Regions from separate parts of the Arthrobacter sp. TJ-265 genome, predicted to be linked through region 1. Evidence: predicted binding sites of a transcription regulator. Region 1 holds the regulator's gene; the other holds the start of a gene.

Evidence for each region. Region 1 encodes LexA, which represses DNA repair genes until DNA is damaged. Its sites were predicted from a motif close to TCGAACANNTGTTCGA; they were not measured.
Region 2: AC4D2E_RS01065 (HNH endonuclease signature motif containing protein) is a predicted target of LexA. The motif match lies at 6,475-6,490, and genes of this name have one in related genera.

Annotation. Positions count from the first base shown of each region.
Region 1 covers NZ_JBZCND010000005.1:96,212-104,650, forward strand. Annotated here, with positions in the region: gene dapF (diaminopimelate epimerase) at 1-587, shown strand, start outside; gene AC4D2E_RS15680 (class I SAM-dependent methyltransferase) at 620-1,228, opposite strand; gene hflX (GTPase HflX) at 1,350-2,930, shown strand; gene AC4D2E_RS15690 (ATP-dependent DNA helicase) at 2,923-4,992, shown strand; gene lexA (transcriptional repressor LexA) at 5,046-5,762, opposite strand; gene AC4D2E_RS15700 (LysM peptidoglycan-binding domain-containing protein) at 6,143-6,613, shown strand; gene AC4D2E_RS15705 (histidinol-phosphate transaminase) at 6,689-7,783, shown strand; gene AC4D2E_RS15710 (DUF2461 family protein) at 7,870-8,439, shown strand, end outside.
Region 2 covers NZ_JBZCND010000001.1:223,437-231,875, forward strand. Annotated here, with positions in the region: gene AC4D2E_RS01025 (neutral zinc metallopeptidase) at 1-164, opposite strand, end outside; partial or broken gene AC4D2E_RS01030 (DUF4913 domain-containing protein) at 853-1,134, opposite strand; partial or broken gene AC4D2E_RS01035 (hypothetical protein) at 1,313-1,591, opposite strand; gene AC4D2E_RS01040 (GNAT family N-acetyltransferase) at 2,223-2,429, shown strand; gene AC4D2E_RS01045 (DUF1801 domain-containing protein) at 2,615-3,022, shown strand; gene AC4D2E_RS01050 (dienelactone hydrolase family protein) at 3,019-3,765, shown strand; gene AC4D2E_RS01055 (fluoride efflux transporter FluC) at 3,758-4,231, shown strand; gene crcB (fluoride efflux transporter CrcB) at 4,228-4,623, shown strand; gene AC4D2E_RS01065 (HNH endonuclease signature motif containing protein) at 4,819-6,462, opposite strand; gene AC4D2E_RS01070 (DUF6510 family protein) at 6,585-6,890, opposite strand; gene AC4D2E_RS01075 (FAD-binding oxidoreductase) at 6,903-7,619, opposite strand; gene AC4D2E_RS01080 (sulfite oxidase-like oxidoreductase) at 7,616-8,209, opposite strand; gene AC4D2E_RS01085 (MFS transporter) at 8,327-8,439, shown strand, end outside.

The DNA.
Region 1 (8,439 bases):
GCGGCGAGCTCGCCATCGCCACCCGCGCGGGTGTCAAGCGCGTGACCCGCTCGTACGACGGGTACGCGGTGGACATGGGGCCCTGGGAGTTCATCCACCCCGAGGCGGCCGTGGCCCGGGGCATGGACTCGCTCGTGGAGATCGGCGGACTCGATGTCGACCGCCCGGCGCTGTCGATCAGCATGGGCAATCCGCACACCGTCGTCGCGCTGGCCGAGGCCGCCGAACTGCAGAGGACCGAACTGCACCGGGCTCCGGGTGTCCAGCCGGTGCCGCCGGAGGGGACCAACGTGGAACTCGTGGTGCCCTCCGATCCGCTCGTGGGGGACGACGGCGTCGGCCGGCTCAGTATGCGCGTCCATGAGCGGGGCGTCGGCGAGACGCAGTCGTGCGGCACCGGCGCCTGTGCCGCCGCCGCGGCCACACGCTTCTGGGCGGGCGCGGGAGCCCCCGCGCGGTGGCAGGTGACCGTCCCGGGCGGCGTCGTCGGGGTCACCTTCTTCGACGGCCCCGACGGCCGTGAACACGTGCTGCTCAGCGGCCCGGCCGCCCTGGTGGCGGAGGGCGTACTCCTCCCCGCCGGCTGAGCCGGTCGAACGGGATGAGCCCGCCGGGGCGGTCACTCCGCCCGGTGCACCTCGAGGATGCGGAAGGACTTGGACGTCTCGGCGCGCCGCACCGTGAAGCCTTCGGGCAGCTCCTCGGACAGCCAGCGCTGCAGGGAGTCCGCGCCCAGGTTCTTCTGCACCACGAGCCAGGCCCGGCCGCCCGGGGCGAGGCGCGGGAGCCAGCGCAGGAGCAGCGCATGCAGTTCCTGCTTGCCGATGCGGATGGGCGGATTGGACCAGATGGTGTCGTACTCGAGTGCGTCGTCCACGGCGTCGGGGGTGCTCGCCGCCACGTGGCCCAGTCCGAGGCGCGCGGCGTTCTCCGCGGTCAGTGCGACGCACCGCTCGTTGACGTCGACCGCGTGGACCTCGGCGTCGGGCGCCTTCAGGGCCATGGTGAGGGCGAGCGGCCCCCACCCGCAGCCGAGATCCAGCATCCGCCGTCCCTGCGGGTCCGGGACGGCGTCGAGCAGGATCGCCGTGCCCTTGTCCACGCCGTCCGGGCTGAACAGGCCCGACGACGTCACGAGGTCCCTGCGTGCGCCGGCCAGGACGACGGAGAGCGGTCGGCGCGTGTCCGGTCCCGCCGGCTGGGCGCTGAAATAGTGCTGAGACTCCATGGACAGAAGCCTAGTGGCACACCGGAGGCACCCGGCGCGGGCAGGTTTCGCGCTGGGAGAATACGCTGGAGCAGGCCGGGCCGTCAGCCGTAGGATTGAGGGACATCCATCTAGGGAGACTATGACCGAGAACCACGGACATTCCACCGGCGCCGACATGGGCCCGGAGGAGATCCAAGCCGTCATCGACCGGATCCTCGCCAGCGACGAAGCTGCCGTGGCCAAGGCGAAGAAGGGGACACCAGCGCCGGACACTTCCGCGCCGATCGAGAAGACCTGGCGATCACGGGCACAGGCCCTGTCCCAGGACGAAGAGCCGTCGGACGCCGACGGAGACCAGCAGGACCTGGCCGAGCGCCGGGCGCTCCGACGTGTCGCAGGACTGTCCACCGAACTCGAGGACGTCACCGAGGTCGAGTACCGGCAGCTCCGGCTGGAACGCGTCGTCCTCGCCGGCCTCTGGAGCGAGGGAACGGCGCAGGACGCCGAGAACTCACTCCAGGAGCTCGCGGCACTGGCGGAGACGGCCGGTTCGGAGGTCCTCGACGGCATCGTGCAGCGACGCCTCAAGCCGGACCCCGGGACGTTCCTCGGCTCGGGCAAGGCCCAGGAGCTCAAGGGGATCGTCCAGGCGACCGGAGCGGACACCGTGATCGTCGACAGTGAGCTGTCGCCGTCGCAGCGCCGCGGACTGGAGGACATCGTGAAGGTCAAGGTGATCGACCGGACCGCGCTGATCCTCGACATCTTCGCCCAGCACGCCAAGAGCCGCGAGGGCAAGGCGCAGGTCGAACTCGCCCAGCTCGAGTACCTGCTCCCGCGCCTCCGCGGCTGGGGCGAATCCATGTCCCGCCAGGCCGGTGGCCAGGTCGGCAGCGCAGGCGCCGGCATGGGCTCGCGTGGCCCGGGCGAGACGAAGATCGAACTCGATCGGCGCAAGATCCGTACACGGATGGCGAAGCTCCGCCGCGAGATCGCGGGGATGAAACCCGCGCGGGAGACAAAACGCTCCAACCGCCGCCGGAACCAGGTACCGTCCGTCGCCATCGCCGGCTACACGAACGCCGGCAAGTCGTCCCTGCTGAACCGGCTCACCGACGCCGGCGTCCTCGTCGAGAACGCGCTGTTCGCCACGTTGGATCCGACGGTCCGCAAGGCGGAGACACCCGACGGCATCGGCTACACCCTCGCGGACACGGTCGGCTTCGTGCGGTCGCTGCCCACCCAGCTCATCGAGGCGTTCCGCTCCACCCTGGAGGAGGTCGCCGACTCCGATCTCATCCTGCACGTCGTCGACGCGTCCCACCCCGACCCCGAGGGCCAGATCGCCGCGGTCCGTGCCGTGCTGACGGAGGTCGACGCCCGCAAGGTGCCCGAGATCATCGTGCTGAACAAGGCCGACGCCGCCGATCCGTTCGTCATCGAACGGCTGCGGCAGCGCGAACCACGCTCCGTCGTCGTCTCCGCACGGACGGGCGCAGGGCTCACCGAGCTGCGCCAGCTGATCAGCACGAGCATTCCCCGCCCGGGCGTGAAGCTGGACCTGATGGTGCCCTACGAGCGCGGGGAGATCCTCAGCCGCCTCCACGAGGAGGACGTCGAGATCCTCGGCCTCGAGCACGTCGGCGAGGGGACCCGCCTCGAAGTGATGGTCCGGGAGGGCCTGGCCGCCGAGCTGGAGGCGTACGTCCGGCATGAGTGAGAGCACGCGGTCCGGCGCCGTGGCGCCGGACCCGGCTCCCCGCTCGGACGAAGCACGGCAGGCCCTCGAACTGCTCGACACCGCGGTGGCGGCCATGGGCGGGGAGATGCGCTCCGGCCAGCACGAGATGGTCCGGCAGGTCAGTGAGTCCATCCGCTCGGGCGAGCACCTGCTCGTCCAGGCCGGCACCGGGACCGGGAAGTCGCTCGCGTACCTGGTCCCGCTGATCGCCCACGCCATGGACAGCGACCGGCCCTCGATCGTCTCCACGGCCACGCTCGCCCTCCAGGCCCAGATCGTGGGAAGGGACCTCCCGCGCCTCCTGGACGCCGTGCGGCCCGCGCTCACGCGCCCCGTCGACGTCGCCCTGCTCAAGGGCCGGTCGAACTACGTCTGCCTCCACAAGACCGGGGGCGGATTCCCGGAGGAGGACGCGCCCGGCACCCTCTTCAGCCTCGGCGAGGACGCCACGCCACACCCGTCCCCCGCGGCCGACGGTCCGTCCTCGGCACTCGGCAGGGACGTCGTGCGACTGCGTGAATGGGCAGAGGAGACCGCGACGGGCGACCGCGACGACCTCGTGCCCGGCGTGAGCGATCGCGCGTGGCGCCAGGTGTCCGTCTCCAGCATGGAGTGCATCGGTGCCGCCCGCTGTCCGATGGCCCGGGAGTGTTTCAGCGAGAAGGCGCGCGCCGCAGCAGCGGACGCCGATATCGTCATCACCAACCACGCGATGCTCGCGATCAGCGCGTTCGAGGGGCTCGCCGTCCTGCCGGAGTACGACGTCGTCGTCATCGACGAGGCGCACGAACTCCACGACCGGGTGACCGGAGCCGTCTCCGGCCAGCTCTCCGCCCCGATGGTGAGCGCGGCGGCCACGGCGCTCCGCCGCCACGCCTCCATCAGTACGGCCGCCCTCGACACGGCCGCCGACGCCTTCGAGGCGGCCGCCGAACTCGTCCCCTCGGGCCTGCTGCCGGGAGGCCTCCCGGAGGATCTCGAGCAGGCCCTCGCCCAGGTCCGGGACGCGTCCCGCGCGGCGCTGTCGGACACGAAGACGGACGGCAAGTCCGAAGCCGACGTCGACGGCGGCCGGCAGGTCGCCCGCTCACGCACCACGCTGGTCTTCGAGCTCGCCGAGCGGATCCTCGCGGCGTCGGACCTCAACGAGGTCGTGTGGGCGTCGCGTCCCAGCAGCTTCACGCCGGGCTCCGGCTACACGCAACCCGACGAGACCGCGCCCGCGACGCTGAACGTCGCGCCGCTGTCCGTCGCCGGACGGCTGCGGGAGGGACTGTTCGAGGACCACACCGTGATCCTGACCTCCGCGACCCTCGCGATCGGTTCCGAGTTCGGTCCCGTCGCGGGGTCGCTGGGACTCAGCGGTCCCGGTGCGCCCGCCTGGACCGGCGTCGACGTCGGGAGCCCCTTCGACTATCCACGCCAGGGCGTGCTCTACGTGGCGAAGGACCTGCCGAAGCCCGAGCGCGGAACCTCCGGTGCGCAACTGGAAGAGCTCCTGGGACTCCTCACCGCGTCCCGAGGGGGTGCGCTGGGACTGTTCTCGTCCAAGCGTGCCGCCGAGGAGGCGGCGGAGGCATTGCGTCCGAAGGTCGACTTCGAGATCCTGTGCCAGGGGGAGTCCTCGCTCAACGCGCTGGTCACGCAGTTCGCGGACGAGCCGGACACCTGCCTGTTCGGCACCATGTCCCTCTGGCAGGGCGTCGACGTGCCGGGGTCCTCGTGCCGGCTGGTCGTGATCGACCGCATTCCGTTCCCGCGGCCGGACGATCCCCTGATGACCGCCCGCACGCGGGCGGTGGCCCGGAACGGGGGCAACGGCTTCATGAGCGTGTCCGCCACGCACGCGGCCGTCCGGCTCGCGCAGGGCGCGGGACGCCTGATCAGGGCGGCGGAGGACAGGGGCGTGGTCGCCGTCCTCGACAGCCGACTCGCCAACGCCCGGTACGGCGGCTTCCTCCGGGCAGCCCTCCCGCCCTTCTGGGCGACGACGGACCGCGCGACCGTCACCGGGATCCTGGAGCGGCTCTCAGGGCGCTGAGGCGTCCCTCCGGCCGCGACACGACAGCTGCGACACGACGGTCGCCGCGAACGCTACAGCGCGCGCATCACCGAGACGACCTTGCCCATGATGCTGGCATGGTCACCCAGGATGGGCTCGTAGCGGGTGTTCTGCGGCAGGAGCCACGTATGGCCGTCCCGCTGCCGGAAGGTCTTCACGGTGGCCTCCTCGTCGAGCAGCGCCGCGACGATGTCGCCGTTCTGCGCGCTCTGCTGCCGGCGCACCACGACCCAGTCGCCGTCGCAGATGGCGGCGTCCACCATGGAGTCGCCCGAGACCCTGAGCATGAAGAGATCACCGTGGCCGACGAGCTGGCGGGGCAGGGGCATGACGTCCTCCACCACCTGGTCCGCGAGGATCGGTCCGCCGGCGGCGATGCGCCCCACGAGCGGCACGAGGGCGGTGTCGACGGCGATCCGGTGCTCGGCGGTGGGCTTCCCGTCCGGGGACGGACCGGCCTGAGCGCCGGACGTGTCCGGGGCCAGGGTCAGGGGGAGCAGGACCTCCATGGCGCGCGGGCGCTTCGGGTCCCTGCGCACGTAGCCCAGCCGCTCGAGCTGCGACAGCTGGTGGGTCACGCTGGACAGGCTCGCGAGGCCCACGGTGTCGCCGATCTCCCGCATGGACGGCGGGTACCCCTTGTCGGCGATCGACCGCTGGATCGTCTCGAGGATCGTCAGCTGCCGGGCGGTCAGCCCCTTGGACACGGAGCGGCCGCGCGGCCTGCCCCGGCCCGCGGAGATGGGCACGGCGTCTGCCGGAACGTCGGCAGTGTTCGATTCCTGCCGGGCTGCCGCTGGTGATTCCGCCACTGTTGCGCCTTTCGCCTGGGATCGCTGATCCCGTCGTCGCCGCCGGTCGGCTTCCGTGGTCCGGAAACCGTTTTGTCAGAGGCGGCTGGTTGTGTGAGATGCATCGACCACGGAACGGCCCTCGGAGAGCAGCATCCGTCGACGATGTCCTGATCTCTTCACGCTAGGACAGTCGAGGGCAGTTTTCAAACATATGTTCGACCGAGTCTCGACACGGGTCGATCGTAGATGCTAGAAATAGGCAGATGCTTATTAGAACGTGTGTTCGAACCCGGTGCTTCGCCCGGTCAGGGCATTCGAAGGAAAGAGGAACGGCAATGGTTACACCCGTACTGCATGGCAGCTCGCTGTGGACGCCCGCTCGCCCCGACAGCCACCTCAGGCTCGTCCCCACGCCTGAATCGCCCGCGTCCCCCGCCGCCTCCCCGACCTCGAGCTTCATGGCGCCGTCCCGTCCCTCCACGCAGCGGAGTGCGGACCGCCCCCTGACGCTCACGCGGCGAGGGCGCCTGCTCCTGGTCGGCCTGCCCATCGCCCTGGGCGTCGCGGCCCTGATCCTCCTCGCGGCGTTCCTGACCTCCCACGCCCAGGCGGGGGAGTCGGCACCCACGGCCACGGCCACGGTCGAGGTGAGTGTCGTCACCGGGGAGACCCTGTGGGATCTCGCCGTGCGCCACGCGCCGGAGCGTGATCCCCGGGACGTCGTCGCCGAGATCGTCGAACTCAACGACCTGCCCAGCTCCGTGGTGCAGGCAGGGCAGAGCATCGCGGTACCGGCCGCGGGGTGAGCGGCTCCCGCTTCCCGCCAGCGCCGGACCATGGGCCGTTCCTGCAGGAACTGCCGCGTCCCTTAAACTGAAGCAGTGCCCTCCTCCGTTGAAGCCCTAGCCAATCTCCCCCTGCGCGACGACCTCGTCGGGCTGCACCCGTACGGTGCGCCGCAGTTGGATGTCCCGATCCTGCTCAACGTCAACGAGAACACGTACGGCGTGCCGGCAGATGTGTACGCGGCCATCGTGGAGGCGGTCGCGAAGGCCACCACAGGCCTCAACCGGTACCCCGACCGCGAATTCTCCGACCTGCGGAAGAACCTCGCCGACTATCTGGGGCACGGCCTGACGCCCGATCAGTTGTGGGCTGCCAACGGGTCCAACGAGGTGCTCCAGCAGGTCCTCCAGGCCTTCGGCGGACCCGGGCGCACCGCCATCGGTTTCCCGCCCACCTACTCGATGTACCCCCTGCTCGCGAGCGGGACCGGCACGCGCTACGTCACCGCCGCCCGCGGCGCCGCCTACTCCATGACGCCGGAGGACACCGCCCACGCCGTCCGCGCATCGGGCGCGAACATCGTGTTCCTGTGCTCGCCGAACAATCCGACCGGCACGGCGCTCGGCCTCGACGTCGTGGAGGCGGCCTACGAGGCCGGCGAGGACGCGCGTGCCATCATCATCGTGGACGAGGCCTACGGCGAGTTCGCACAGGAGGGCACCGCGAGCGCCCTCACCCTGCTTCCCGGACGTCCGCGGTTGCTCGTGTCGCGGACCATGAGCAAGGCCTTCGCCCTCGCCGGGGCGCGCATCGGCTACCTCGCGGCGGCGCCGGAGGTCGCCGACGCCCTGCGGCTCGTCCGACTGCCCTACCACCTCTCCGCCATCACCCAGGCGACCGCGAACGCGGCCCTCACCCACGCGGACACGCTCCTGGCGAACGTCGAGGCGATCAAGGTGCAGCGCGACCGCATCGTCCGGGAGCTCGAGGCCCTCGGACTCTCGCCTGCGCCGTCGGATGCGAACTTCGTGTTCTTCTCGGGCCTCGAGGATCCGCACCGTGTCTGGCAGGGTCTCCTGGACGCGGGTGTCCTCATCCGTGACGTCGGCATCCCGGGATCCCTGCGGGTCACCGCGGGTACGGAGGAGGAGACGACGGCGTTCCTGACGGCCCTGGCGACGCTGCTCTGACCGTCGATCCCGGGTCGGTCCGGGGGTGTCGGGGCCACTCGATGCGGGCCTTGCGCCGCCCGGGCGCATCGCCGATCATGTGTCGCATGGATCGGCCGATCTTCGATGAGGCTCAATCGTTCTTCGCGCGGCTGGAGGCGGACAACACCCGCGAGTTCTGGGCCCGCCAGCGCAGGCTGTACGACGTCGGCATCCGGCCGGTCTTCGCCGCGGTGTGCGCGGCCCTGACGGTCTTCTCGGACTGGCGGATCTACCGCCCGCACAACGACGTCAGGTTCCGGCCGGACAGTCCGCCGTACAAGACCTTCATCGGAGCGGTCGCCGAGCGGCCCGACGGTGTGGGCGCTTTCCTCCGCGTGAGCAGCATCGGCCTCCTCGTGGCAACCGGCCTGCCGCTTCCCGCACCGGACCAGCTCGCCGCTTTCCGTGCCGCGGTGGCGGACGACGTCGCGGGCCCGGCCCTGGTGGCCGCGATCGGGACGATCACCGCGCGGGGGATGATGGTCCGTCCCGGACGGGCGCAACCGCTGAAGCGTGTGCCCCGCGGCTACCCGGCGGACCATCCCCGGGCGGATCTGCTGCGGTGGAAGGGCATCGAGGTCAACCACCGCGTGCGCCGGCCCGCGTGGACGGACGTCGCCTCCGCGTCGTCGGGC
Region 2 (8,439 bases), on a different contig from region 1:
TTAGGTCGGTTCTCGGCGCCGTACAGCTCATCAAACATTGGTGCGATAAGCGCAATAATCTGGTTCAGGTAGGTGGGCATGTCGGCATAGGTGTAACAGCCTTCAAGGGTTCCGCCAGAGCAAAGAAGTAACTGCTTGTCTGCAGCCAGTTCTTGTGCGGGCACGGGGGCGAGAACGGAGATCTCCTCAATGGCTGATTGAAAACCCCACGGTCCACCAACTTCGGCGTCCTCTGCGAGTATGACGTCTGCCTGCGGTGTCGGGGGATCCTCAGCTGAAGCCCTACCCGTGGGTGGGGATGGAGGTGGGAGCGGGGGTGCCGGCGTCGTTGTCGAGGGAGCCGTCGCTAGCGCCTGCGTGATCGATTCGGTTTGAGTCGCAGTTGTCGGCTCCAGATTCGAAGTCGCTGCTTCGGGGTTGGTGGCGCAGGACGTTAAAACGAGTGCAGCAGAAGCCAGAAAGATGACAGTGGCTGGGTTCCGATTCATAGCAGGTCCTCAGGACGGGTTGAGACCTGTGGGATGCTTGCTGTCCCCAAGTCCCTAGGATAGATCCGCAATCCCGTATTCGGTACCCTGCGTGTCTTCGTCGGGCCGTCCGCACCCCAATCCGCCAAATGAGAAGCAACCTCATCAACAACGCCACGCCATGTAGCCCCCGCTACCGTATTTCTGTGTCTATGTCTCGCTGCGCGTGCGAGGATCCAATCCCGCGCGGCCCTGCTCGAGCAGTGACGGCACCTAACGGAGTCAACTCCAAGCGGATGGCTTTGAGCCCTACCTTCGGAGTGCCACGTGCACGCAGACTCCCCTCGTTGTGTAATGCTCTACCGGCTCCAGCAAGCCCTGGTGTTTAGCAAGACTTAAATGACCTGAACTTTGCCCCGTCGCCGCGCTGACCATTTGACATCGTCCACCCACCTACCAGCTCCAGCCCTGAGGTGACTGCGCCGCAAGAGAACGCGACGGACGGTTCTGCCACATGCGTAGTTCCACACTCGCCTAACGGACCACGCGTGGCGAAAAGTACGGTTGCGTGGCGGTCGAAGTGGTCATTCCACCAGGACGACATTCCCCCGTTTGCCTGGGCCTCCAGCCACTGCTCGTACAGGCCGCGGAACCTGTCGACGGCTTCCGGATGCTTCCATCACTGAGCGCGCCAGTACTGGTTCTGCGACCGGTTCACCGATTCGAGCATCGCGGCCAGACCCTCCACCCAGTCCACCAACTCCTCCGGCGTGAAGGTAAAGCCCTCTCCCCCGTCGTCGTAACTGTTAGGTCCATTGGTGGTTGCGGCATCATGTAGGGCTCGGTCATGAGAGGTTCCCTGCCTTGGCTGTGTTGATGCGTTTGACCGTGGGACCAATACGGGCGTTGATGGGCTTGTCTCGAAACGAGGGGATGGTGCGCGCGATGGTTCCTCCGGCGTTGGAGGGTTTCACCCATGCCCTGTTGGTGGGGAGTTCGGAGAGCTGAGCGACGGACATGATGTCCCGTCGCTGGGTCTGGACGGACCGGGAGGATCCGTTCCTCAAGGTGGAGGAGCTGCGGACCTTTGCGTCATACTGGCCAATCGTCTTCGAGAGTGTTTCGAGGAATGCGGTGTTAACTTACCCTCCGCCGTAGACCTTGATCGCGGCCGCTGACCAGAGGGTGTCCCACCCGTTGCGCTCGAGGATAGCTATCCTCGCCCGCGGGTTTGGAAGTACGCGCTGACGACGATGCCCACGGACCCGAACAAGGAATACCACTCGGCAACTGCTTGAGTTTGATGTCGGTGCCCGCGGCCCGGCCTTCGAGCCGCCGGGCAATCTGCTCCGCCTGGCCCGCCTCGGTGAAGAAGCCGTCCTCCCGCAGGGGCTCCCACGGCGCGAGGTGCTCCCGGTTGTCCCGGTACGCCTGTGCGAGTGCGGCCGCGTCCGTCGCCCTCAAGGGGCGCAGGCTCACGCCTGACGGCAAGGTGGGTGGGTGCACCGGCAACTGTAGCCCGCGGTGCCCGGTGCCGCCGGTCAGGGCGGGAGAGCGGCGGAAAGGAGGACGCATGGACGGGACCTGGACCATCCGTGAGGCGACGCCCACGGACGCGGCCGACTTCGCGCACATCCAGATCGATGCCTGGCGGGTGGCCTACCGTGGAATCCTGCCGACGGACTACCTCGCGCGGCTGGACCACGGGCGCCTCACCACGGCCGGGGAAGAGCGGCTGGGCAGAGCGGGACCGCCGTGCGTCAGCTGGCTCTCTGCGCGGACGGCAGCGTCGTCGGCTGGTCCGGCTTCGGGGCGCCACGGGACGACATCGGTGACGGCCCGGGCGAGCTGCACGCCGTCACTGTGGACCCCGCCTACTGGTCCCGTGGCCTCGGCTCCTTCCTGTTCAGCCGCTCGGTCCAGGACCTGGCCGACATGGGCTGCGACCGCGCGCACCTGTAGGTGGCCGACAGCAACTCCCGGGTCCTTGCGTTCTACCGGCGGCACGGGTGGGCGCGCGACGGCACCAGCAACGATGACGACCGGTCCACCCCGCCCCTGCATGGACTCCGGGTGGTGTCGGAGCCGTTCACCCGATGGGGATACCGGCCCTTCCGGCCTCTTCTCCGCGCTGCCAGACTGTCCCCATGGCCGGAGCCCCTGATGCCCGTATCGACGACTACATCGCCGCGCTGCCCAGCTGGCAGCAGGAGATCTGCCGCACCGTCCGCCGCGTGGTGCACGAGGCCGATCCGGACGTCGAGGAGACGATCAAGCGCACCCGCCAGCCCTACTTCGTGCTCCAGGGCAACGTGTGTGCCCTCCTCGCCGCCAGGGACCACGTCAACGTCTTTCTCTACGACGGCGGCCTCGCGCCCGATCCGCACGGCATCATCACGGGTGGCCACGGCAATGTGACCGGACGGACGATCGCTCTCCACGAGGATCGTCCCGTGAACGAGGACGCACTCCGGGAGATCTTCCGGGCCATCATCGCGGACAACCGCGCCGGTGGTTGGCGCAGCATCACCAAGCGTGCAAACCTAGGCGGATGAGCCCGCTCCAGGACCTCCCGACCACCACCGGCCCCCTCTCGGCCTACGTGGCGCGACCCGACGGACCGGTGCGGGGCGGCCTCGTCCTCATCCACGAGGTGTGGGGGCTCGTCTCCCACACCCGCGATGTCGCGGACCGGTTCGCCCGCGAAGGCTACGTCGTCGTCGCCCCTGATCTCCTGGCCGATCACGGCATCGCGGAGGAGGACGGCGCGCGGCTCGGCGAGGCCCTCATGGGGCCGGACGAGGAGACGCGCAACGAGGCACAGCCGACCTTCCGCGCCCTTCTCGCACCGCTGCGGGATCCCGCGTTCGGGGCGCTCACCACGGAGCGCGTCCGGGCGTGCTTCACCTTCCTGCACGACGACGGCGAGGTGGCAGGACGCGTGGGCATCACCGGGTTCTGCTTCGGCGGGACCTACAGCTTCTCGCTCGCCGTCCACGAGCCGCGTCTGCTCGCCTGCGTGCCGTTCTACGGTCACGCGGACTTCTCCGGCGAGGAGCTGTCCCGCATCACGGCGCCCGTCCTCGCCTTCTACGGGGAGGAGGACGAGGGCCTGATCACCGGCCTGCCCGCACTCGAGACGGCGATGGCGGAGGCGGGCGTCGACTTCACCGCCGCGGTGTACCCGGGGGCAGGGCACGCGTTCTTCAACGACTCGAACCGCTTCGCCTACCGCCCCGAAGCGGCCCAGGACGCATGGGGCCGGACCCTGGACTTCCTCGCCCGGTACGTTGCCTGATCCGCAGGGCCCCGGCCGTCACCCTCGGGGTGAGGCACCACCCCACCTCCGGCCCGGGTACCTCGGGCTGGTGTTCCTCGGCGGCATGGGCGGGACCCTCGCGCGGTTCGGGCTGTCCGAGGTCCTCCCGAGCCCTGCGGGTCTGCCGGTCGGGATCTTCCTGATCAACATCGCGGGAGCGTTCGCCCTCGGTCTGCTCCTCGAGGCCCTGGCACGCCGGGGACCCGATGCGGGCCGGCGCCGGGGGCTGCGGCTCCTCCTCGGCACCGGATTCCTCGGCGGCTTCACCACCTACAGCGCGCTCGCCGTCGACTCCGCGCTCCTTGTGGGCGGCGGACGGGTTGCGGCGGGACTGGGGTACCTCGCGGTGTCCGTCCTCGTGGGGCTCGGGGCGACGGTGCTCGGGATCGCGGCGGGCAGCCTGGTCCGCCGTCGGTCGTCAGGTCTCGCCGGAGGACGGGCGTGAGCGTCGCCGTGGTGCTCGCGCTCGGCGTCGCGGGCGGGGTGGGCGCGGTGGCACGCTTCGTGCTCGACGGCGTCATCCGGGCCCCACTCCGGGGCGTGGTCCCCATCGGGACCATGACCGTCAATATCACCGGTTCATTCCTGCTCGGTCTCCTCACCGCGCTCGGGATGATCAGTGTCCTCACGCCCGAGTGGATCCTGATCTGCGGCGGCGGCTTCCTCGGCGGCTACACCACCTTCAGCACGGCGAGCAGCGAAACGGTCCGTCTGCTGCAGGCGGACCGCATCGGCGCCGCAGTGCTCGCAGGAGCGGGCACGGCACTGGCGGCGCTCGCGGCAGCCGCGTCGGGTCTGTGGGTAGGTTTCCTCGTGGCCGGACTGGGCGGGAGCTGAAGTCCGTCGGCGGGCGCGGCCGAAGCGGACAGGCAGGCAGGACCGAAGGGCCGGCGCCAGGATGGCGCAGTGACCGCGGCGCTCGCAGTCCGTCGGCCGGAGCGAGCCCGGGTCATGCCGCCTTCGTCATACGGCCCAGTCATGCGGCCCGGGTCATGCCGCCCCGGATCATTCGGCCGGGTCATGCCGCCCTCGTCATCCAGCACCCGTATCCGTCAGGTCGGAAACGGGTGGCTGGTGGGTCGGGATGTCCGCAGGTGTAGCGGCGAGTTCGCCGCGAACTGTACGCCCTGCCTGCCAGTACAGATTCCTTCGGGGGTTGCCGGTTCGTCGTCGATGAGCCGGCGGGGTGAACCACGGGATGCCACCACGCGATTCGACGGTCCACGGGTCCTCATGGATGACGTGGTGGTGACGCGAGCACAGCAGCACCCCGTTGTCGACGCTGGTCACGCCACCCTGCGACCACGGTGTCAGGTGGTGTGCCTCACACCAGCTGGCCGGAATGGAGCAGTCCGGGAACGCGCACCCCTTGTCCCGGGCGACGAGCGCTCGCCGGAGATGTGGTGGGAACAGGCGTTGCGCACGTCCCACGTCGAGCACCTGCCCGTCGCCGCCCAGGACCAACGGCATGATGTCCGCGTCACAGGCCAGCCTCCTGATGGTCCGCGCATCGACCTGTCCGGAGAAGACGGCATCGCCGGCCCGGTCGGTCTCGCCGATCAGGTCCTGGTAGTCGATGGTCACCATCACCTGCGGACGATGCCCACCCGTCGCGGGCAGGCCGCCGGTCGACAAGGCGATCCTGCAGGCCGAGACCAGACCGTCGAGGAGTTGCTGCGCCCGGGTCGGATCACCGCGATCGACCGGCGGCTCCTGCGAAGCGGGTGCTGACCCGGGAGCCGACTCCCGTGCTGACCCGGGTGCTTGCCGGTCTGTCACCTCAAGTACTACGCCGCCGACCGGGTGTTCGGCATGCCCCGAGGATCCTCTCGGGTTGGCGGCTGCATTCATGACGGTTGCGAGCTGTTCGAACTGCTCGTCCGTGGCGCCGATCTCCAGGACCTGCAATCCATGGCGTCGTCCCTTGAGGAAGACGCCCTGACGCGCCCGAAGCACCTTCTCCGTGGGTTCCTGCCCGTTCTGGTCCAGCACTGATTCCCAGCGGCGCGCCAGGACGCGGAGGATGTCCTCGTCGGACTCGACCGCCTGCCGGGTGAGGTGCTGCTCCATCGACGCAAGCTGATCCGGCGTCGCGAAGGACTGCACCCGCTCGATCGCCTGCGCCACGACGGTGGCGGCACGCCCGCTGATGACGAAGGAGTTCACGGCTTCCCCCAGCACTTCCAGCCGGGGAGGGAGCGGGTTCCCGGTGGGTGACAAGCTCGGCAGCACGACCGCCGCCAGATGCAGACGACGTCTCGCCTCGGTACGGCTGATGCCCAGCGTCTCCCGGAGGAAATCCGCACAGTTCCTGAAGCCATGACCGGCATCGCCGGATGAACTGGATGAACTGGATGAGCTCGTTGAACTGGCCGAGCTGGATGACGTGGCCCCAGGGTCCTGCGCCACCGACGCAGCTTCTGCAGGAGCGGATGCGCCGGGGCCGACCTCTGCCGAGAAGAGGCCATGGTGATCCGCCACCCGGGCGGCGAGGACCTGCAGGTGATCGACGACCTTCGACACCTGCTCCACATCGACGACGAACCGGAGGGCGTCCTGCCGTGACAGGAGGTGGTGGTACTGGGCCAGGCCGAGCGCACAGTCGCTGAGGACGGTACGAGCCTCCTCCAGGGAGGATCCCGGCCGGGGGGAGCGGGTGATCGATGTGATGGCCATGGCTCGATATTATCGAACGCGTGTTCGAATAATCGAGGCGGGGGTGCCATTGTGGAGGGATAGTGGGACCCTGATCTCCATCGGACCCCACACGGTGCACACCGGGGTACGGGTGGTGATCGCTACGTGATGCGTCGCGCCTCTCGGGGCGTGTCGATCACCAGGTGACGGACGCCGTCGACGGTGAGGATCTGACGATCGCCCTGGTCCGTGAGACAGAGCAGCACCGCCCTGCACGTAGGGCAGCGCAGCACCATGCCGGGCGCATTCGTGTAGAGCAGCGCAGCGGCCAGCGGGCCGGACGAGCCACAGCCCGCGCACCTGCACTCCGCGCTCGTGAGGTCGGAGACGAACTGGTCGAGCGCCCCGGCGAGGGCGTTGCCGTCGAGGTGGTCCTGGTCGGGGTGGTACTGCTCCAAGCTGTCCATGGCAGTCCTTTCCTAGCCGCCGTACCGCTCCGTGCGGATGCGGCCGGCGTCGTGCCCGTCCTCGACGAGCCACGCGGCAACGGCCTCGACGAAGCCCGTCGAGCCGCAGATGTAGACGGCCGGAGCCTCGTCCGGCGGAAAGCAGGACGCCGTGACGGCCTCGTGCGTGAGGCGGCCGGCCGCCCGGCCGTCGGGTGCCTCGCGTGAGTAGGCGATGTCGATCGTCACCTGCGGATCCTCCTGCCCGAGCACGGCGAGCTCACCCCGGTAGAAGACATGGTCGGGGCTGCGCACCGAGTAGAGCAGTCGCGCCGGTGCGATCGCCCGGGCCTCGGCGTGCGAGCGGAGCATCGCCATGAGCGGGACGACGCCCGAGCCTCCGGCGATCAGCTGCAGCGGACCGCCGAGGTCCGGCGTCCAGGTGAACCAGCCGCCCACCGGGCCGCGGACCTCCAGCCGGTCGCCCACCGACAGGACGCCGACGAGGAAGGGAGAGACCTCGCCGTCGTCGAGCTCCTCGACCGTCAGTTCCAGCTCGCGGGGCGGCACCCAGGCCGCCACGGAGTACGAGCGCACGGCCTGGTAGCCGTCCTCGGCGGTGAGCCGCAGGTCCACGTGCTGGCCGGGCACGCCGGTGACGACGTCGGGGAAGCGGAGCCTCACGGTCCGCGCGCGGGGGGTCTCGGGGCGAACCGCGCTGACCTCGACGTCCTGCCACGTCCGCCTCACCAGTAGCGTTCCTCGCGCCACGGGTCCCCGTACATGTTGTAGCCGTTGCTCTCCCAGAAACCGGGCAGGTCCTGGTCCATCAGGCGTATCCCGCTGACCCACTTGGCGCTCTTCCAGAAGTACAGGTGCGGGACCAGCAGCCTCGCGGGGCCGCCGTGGGCGGGCGGGAGGGGCTCGCCGTCGAACTCGTGGACGATCCACGCCTTGCCGTCGAGGAGGTCGTCCAGCGGGAGGTTCGTCGTGTAGCCGCCGTAGGAGTGCACCATCGCGTACCCGGCCTCGGACTCCACATCCTCGAACAGGGTGTCGAGGGAGACGCCACGCCAGCTGGTCCCGAGCTTCGACCAGCGCGTCACGCAGTGGATGTCGGTGGTGATGTCCTCCTGGGGGAGTGCCTGCAGCTGCTCCCACGTCCACTGGTGCATCGTGCGCGGACCTTCGGCGATCTGCAGGGTCCAGTCGGCGAGGACGACGTGGGGCGTGGGACCCGCGGACAGCACGGGGAAACCATCGGTGAGGTACTGGCCGGGCGGGAGGTTCGCGTCCCGGTTCTGTCGCCTGCCGGTGAAGCCTGAGGTAGGTATAGCCATGCGATACTCCCGCCGGGGTAGGGCGCGCCGGGTCGATGGTACGACAAAGTAGTGCACCTGCCCGATGCTGTCCAGACCAGGACGACGGGCGGTCGCCCTGCCCACTAGTGTGGAAGGGTGCCCCAGGAAACCTTCGACCTCCGTGCGATCGCAGTGGGGGCCTACGGCCCGTCGCTCCTGTACGGGGTCGCCACGGGCGCCATCCTCCCGGTCATCGCGCTGACCGCGCG